2 regions of the Pseudomonas sp. 1928-m genome follow, and region 1 is predicted to be linked to the other one. Evidence: predicted binding sites of a transcription regulator. Region 1 holds the regulator's gene; the other holds the start of a gene.
What was found. Region 1 encodes FliA, which starts transcription of late flagellar genes. Its sites were predicted from a motif close to CTAAAGTTTNNNNNNNNNNNGCCGNTAA; they were not measured.
Positions count from the first base shown of each region.

Region 2: a site for FliA is predicted at 1,344-1,371, ahead of P3C18_RS16600 (methyl-accepting chemotaxis protein). Genes of this name have one in related genera too.

Region 1 covers NZ_JARIXO010000006.1:75,469-78,472, reverse strand. The annotation lists gene P3C18_RS17240 (chemotaxis protein CheA) at 1-468, opposite strand, end outside; gene P3C18_RS17235 (protein phosphatase CheZ) at 480-1,268, opposite strand; gene P3C18_RS17230 (chemotaxis response regulator CheY) at 1,288-1,662, opposite strand; gene fliA (RNA polymerase sigma factor FliA) at 1,760-2,506, opposite strand; gene fleN (flagellar synthesis regulator FleN) at 2,503-3,004, opposite strand, start outside.
Region 2 covers NZ_JARIXO010000005.1:262,410-265,413, reverse strand. The annotation lists gene P3C18_RS16605 (Na+/H+ antiporter NhaC family protein) at 1-1,128, opposite strand, end outside; gene P3C18_RS16600 (methyl-accepting chemotaxis protein) at 1,407-3,004, shown strand, end outside.

The DNA of each region.
Region 1 (3,004 bases):
ATCGCCAGCGGCCTCTGCAATCTCGATTTCAGGCTCGGGCTCAGCCTGCGCTTCAACTGGCGCGACTTCCTCTGCACCTGCTGGCTCAGCCAGGCGTGCCAAGGCGGCAAGCAGCTCAGGGGTAGCGGGAGTCAGATCAGTACGCTCACGTACTTCGGTAAACATGCTGTTGACGGCATCCAGTGCTTCCAGCACCACATCCATCAACGCGGAGTCGACGCGCCGCTCACCCTTACGCAGGATGTCGAAGACGTTTTCTGCGATATGGCAGCATTCCACCAGCTCGTTGAGCTGGAGAAAACCGGCACCACCTTTGACGGTATGAAACCCGCGAAAAATAGCGTTGAGCAGATTCATGTCGTCCGGGCGACTTTCCAGCTCAACGAGCTGTTCGGACAGTAGTTCAAGAATCTCGCCGGCCTCTACCAGGAAGTCCTGGAGGATTTCTTCATCGGCGCCGAAGCTCATAAGACGTGCTCCTAAAATCCCAGGCTGGAAAGCAGGTCGTCGACATCATCCTGATTGGATGCGACGTCTTCACGCTTATCGGCATGAATCTGCGGACCTTCACCATGCGAAGGCTCTTTTTGTTTTTCTTGTTCGGCGCGGAGCAACTCATGGTTGTGCTCAATGCCAGCAAATTGATCCACCTGACTGGCCATCAGCACCAGTTTCAGCAGATTACTTTCAACCTCGGTCACCAACTGGGTTACACGCTTGATCACCTGCCCGGTCAGATCCTGGTAGTCCTGAGCCAAGAGAATATCGTTGAGGTGACCAGATATCTTGGCGCCGTCACGCTCGCTGCGCGCCAAAAACAGCTCAACGCGCTTGGCCAGTTCACGGAAACCATCGGCGCTCATCTCGCGGCGCATAAAGCGCCCCCAGTCAGCGCTCAGGCTTTGCGCCTCATCACTGAGGTCATTAACCAGTGGTGCGCTCTGCTCAACCAGATCCATGGTGCGGTTGGCCGCTTTCTCGGTCATCGTCACCACGTAATTCAGCCGCTCGGTGGCATCGGTGATTTGCGAGACCTCAGTGGCATGCGGCACGCGAGGGTCGAGCTGGAAATTGACAATGGCGTTATGCAGCTCACGGGTCAGCTTGCCGACCTCGTGATACAGGCCGCGATCACGCGCCTTGTTGAGCTCATGTATCAGCTGTACCGCTTCACCAAAGTTGCCTTGTTCCAGGCTGTCTACCAGTTGGCGAGCGTTGTGTTTCAGGGACGACTCAAGGTCACCCTGAACGGAATCTTTATGTTCCATAGCACCCTCATGGCAAACATCAGCCGTTGACCCGCTCGAAGATCTTTTCAATCTTCTCTTTCAGTACCTGGGCAGTGAACGGTTTGACTACGTAACCGTTAACCCCAGCCTGGGCTGCTTCGATGATCTGATCGCGCTTGGCTTCTGCGGTAACCATCAACACCGGCAGGGTTTTCAGGCGCTCATCGGCACGCACCGCGCGTAGCAGGTCGATACCCGTCATGCCGGGCATGTTCCAGTCAGTCACCAGAAAATCGAAACTGCCGCTCTGCAGCATGGGCAGCGCGGTGACGCCATCATCGGCTTCCGCTGTGTTGGTGAACCCCAAGTCACGCAGGAGGTTCTTGATGATCCGTCGCATCGTTGAAAAGTCATCAACGATGAGGATTTTCATGTTCTTGTCCAAGTCGACCTCCGTACAGTCCCAAACGCACCCAGCAACCTGTATGCGCTTTTAATCGTGAAACCGGCCCAGCGTTAGCGAATGCAACTCAATGTGCGCGCCACTCGCCCAGACGAGCGCGTAAACGAGCGGCACACTGACTGTGTAGTTGGCTTACACGTGATTCGCTAACCCCCAACACCTCGCCGATCTCTTTAAGATTCAATTCTTCATCGTAATATAGCGCTAACACCAGGCGCTCGCGCTCCGGCAGGTTGGCAATGGCATCTGCCAGGGCCGCCTGAAAGCGTTCATCTTCCAGATCACGAGAAGGTTCGAGGTGGTTGCTGCCAGCGTCTTCACCCAACCCACCGTGTTCACCGTCCTGCAACAGGTCGTCGAAACTGAACAGGCGGCTGCCTAAAGTGTCGCCAAGAATGCCGTAGTAATCCTCGAGACTCAATTGGAGTTCGGCCGCAACCTCTTGATCTTTAGCGTCTCTGCCGGTTCTGGCCTCAATTTTTCGAATTGCGTCGCTGACCATGCGGCTATTGCGATGCACTGAGCGGGGTGCCCAGTCACCTTTGCGCACCTCATCAAGCATCGAACCGCGAATGCGAATGCCGGCGAATGTCTCGAAACTGGCGCCTTTACTGGAGTCGTATTTTTTTGACGCTTCGAGCAGGCCGATCATCCCGGCCTGAATCAGATCGTCTACCTGCACATTGGCCGGTAGACGGGCCAGCAGGTGATAGGCAATGCGTTTGACCAGGGGCGCGTAGCGCTCGATCAACTGGTGCTGGGAATCCTGCGCCTGCGCCTTGCTATACATACGAAGTCCAGAGGCTGCTGTCATATGGCCGTGTCCGCGATCGGTTGCTGCACCAGACGCTCAACGAAAAACTCCAAATGACCGCGCGGGTTGGCCGGTAACGGCCAGGCGTCGACTTTCTGGGCTATCGCCTTGAACGCCAGCGCGCACTTCGAGCGCGGGAAGGCTTCGTAGACCGCGCGCTGCTTCTGCACGGCCTTGCGCACTGACTCGTCATACGGCACGGCGCCTACGTACTGCAGGGCAACGTCGAGAAAACGGTCGGTGACTTTAGTCAGCTTAGCAAAGAGGTTGCGACCTTCCTGCGGGCTGTGGGCCATATTGGCCAATACACGGAAACGATTCATGCCGTGGTCGCGGTTGAGCAATTTGATCAGCGCGTAGGCGTCGGTAATCGAAGTCGGTTCATCACACACCACCACCAGCACTTCCTGGGCGGCGCGCACGAAGCTGACCACGCCATCACCGATACCGGCAGCGGTGTCGATGATCAGCACATCGAGGTTGTCACTGATATCGCTG
Region 2 (3,004 bases), on a different contig from region 1:
AATGGCCAGCGGGCTGAAGCCCAGTTGCAGGCCCAACGGCACGAAGATCGCCGCAATGATTGGCACGGTGGAGAACGACGAGCCGATCCCCATGGTCACCAGCAGGCCGACCAGCAGCATCAGCAGCGCGCCCAGCGCCTTGTCGTGGCCGATCAATGTGGCGGAGCTGTCGACCAGGCTTTTCACTTCGCCGGTGGCTTTCATGACTTCGGCAAAACCGGCGGCGGCGATCATGATAAAGCCGATCATCGCCATCATCTTCATGCCTTCAGTGAACAGGCCATCGGCCTCTTTCCAGCGCACCACGCCAGACACCGAGAAAATGATAAAGCCGACCAGGGCGCCGATAATCATCGAGTCCAGCCACAGCTGCACAACAAATGCCGCGACAATCGCCACGCCCGCCACCAGCAGGCTCAGTGGGTTGTAGGCAACATCCACGCGCTCGGCCTGCTCGATCTTGCTCAGGTCGTACACACGCTTTTTGCGGTAGCTGAACAGCACCGCCACCAGCAAGCCGAACAGCATGCCCAGCGCTGGAATCGCCATGGCCTTGGTTACGTCCAGGTTACTGGTATCAACGCCGCCGCTGGCAACATTGGCCAGCAGAATGTCATTGAGGAAGATCCCGCCAAAGCCCACCGGCAGAAACATGTAGGGGGTAATCAGGCCGAAGGTCAGCACACAGGCAATCAAACGGCGGTCGAGCTGCAGCTTGCTCAATACATACAGCAGCGGCGGCACCAGCAGCGGGATAAAGGCGATATGAATCGGCAGGATGTTCTGCGAGGAAATCGCCACAGCCAACAGCAGCGCAATCAGCAGCCACTTGAGCAGGCCGGCACCTTTGGCGTCCTGCTTGCCGACCATGGCCAGGGCTTTGTCCGCCAAGGCGTGGGCCAGGCCGGATTTGGCAATCGCCACGGCAAAGGCCCCCAGCAAGGCATAGGACAACGCCACTGTCGCCCCACCGCCCAGGCCTTTGTTGAAGGCTGCCAGCGAGCCTTCAATACCCAGGCCACCGAGCAGACCACCGGCCAAAGCACCGACAATCAGGGCTACCACCACGTGCACACGGCACAAGCTGAGAATCAGCATGATCCCCACTGCCGCAACGACTGCGTTCATCGATTTACTCCCGCAATTTAAGTAGGTCCGCGAAGGTTTCGACCTTCTCTGGATGCTGCGCCGGCTCGGCGAAGGGCGCGTACTCTGCACAATGCTGACTGACCTGTCAAAACACCCGTAAATTATTCTGTACAAGGCGTTGCTAATTTCGATTACCCTGCCATTTCCATGCTGCCGCTGGCCTGCAATTTGCTCTGCTTTACTTAACCTGAAACTTAAAGAAAAGCCCCTAAGCGCCGATAGGCGCTCTAAGCCTCTGCCATCAAAAGGTCCTGAAAATGCTGTTCAGCCGACTTTCCATCCAGTTGAAGATCACCCTGCTGGCCGGCCTGTGCTTGCTGGCCATTGTTGCCGTACTGGTCTCCGCGTCGGTCATCCAGGCCTCACGCAGCGCCAGCCTGGTCAAGCAGGCCAGCTCGGCCATGCTGCAGGAATCTGCACAGCTGCGGATGTCGGCGCGCGGTGAGTCCCAGGCCCTGCAGATGCAGCGCTACTTTATGGACGCCTACCAATATGGACGTGGTGCCGCCACCCAGGTGCTGTTTATCCGTGAGCAGGCGGAAAAGCGCTTTCTTGATGCCTTTGACCTGCGCGAAGACCTGACCCGCCAGGTACGCAGCGCACTGGAAGCCAACCGCAGCCTGCTGGGCATCTATGTGGCATTCGAGCCCAACGCCCTGGATGGCAAGGACGAGTTGTTTGCCGATCAGGCCAACCTTGGCAGCAACGACAAGGGCCGCTACTCGATCTACTGGGCGCAGGGCGCCGACGGCGAGCTCAGCTCCGAATCCATGACTGAAGAGACTCTCAACGACACCACGCCAGGTCTCAGCGGTGCGCCTTATAACGCCTGGTACAGCTGCCCACTGCAGCAGAAAAAGGTCTGCCTGCTCGACCCTTATATTGACGAGGCTGACGGGGTGAAAATCCTGATGACCAGCATCGCCTTCCCATTGGAACAAGACGGCAAGGTGATCGGCGTACTTGGCGTGGATATCAGCCTGGCTAGCCTGCAAGAACTCAGCACCAGCGCGCACCAGGGCCTGTTCGATGGCGCCGGACATGTCAGCATCATCAGCCCTGCGGGCTTGCTGGCCGGCCATAGCCGCGACAGCAGCCTGTTAGGCGGCAAACTGGAAAAAGCCTTCACAGACCAACACCGCGAAATCCTCAATTTGGTGGCCAGCAACCGCCCGGAGGTTCTGCACCACGAGGGCGCACTGCAGGTGCTGCAACCGCTGTTGCCGATTCCCGAATCGCAACCTTGGGGCGTATTGATGGAGGTGCCCGAGAAAGTCCTGCTGGAGCCGGCCACCCGCCTGGAAGCCGAGATGGATGAAATGGGCACGCGCAGCACGGCGGTGTCCTTGGGCCTCGGCCTGGCTGCCGGGGTGGTCGGTATTCTGTTGATCTGGCTGACGGCGCTGGGCGTGACCCGGCCGATTCTCGGGGTCGCGGCTATGCTGAAGAATATCGCCAGCGGTGAAGGCGACCTGACTCGCCGCCTGGAATACGCCAAGCAGGATGAACTGGGCGAGTTGGCCAGTTGGTTCAACCGCTTCCTCGACAAGCTGCAGCCGATCATCGCTGACGTTAAACGCAGCGTGCAGGACGCCCGCAGCACCGCCGACCAGTCTGCGCTGATCGCCAGCCAGACCAGTGATGGCATGCAGCAGCAGTTCCGTGAAGTCGACCAGGTGGCCACCGCCTTCCAAGAAATGAGCGCCACGGCGCAGGATGTCGCGCACAACGCCGCGCAAGCCGCAGAAGCGGCGCGTACCGCCGACCAGGCCAGCCGCGAAGGCATGAGCGTGATCGGCAAAACCACCTCGACCATCGAACTGCTGGCCAACGAAATGAACGTGGCCATGCAGGA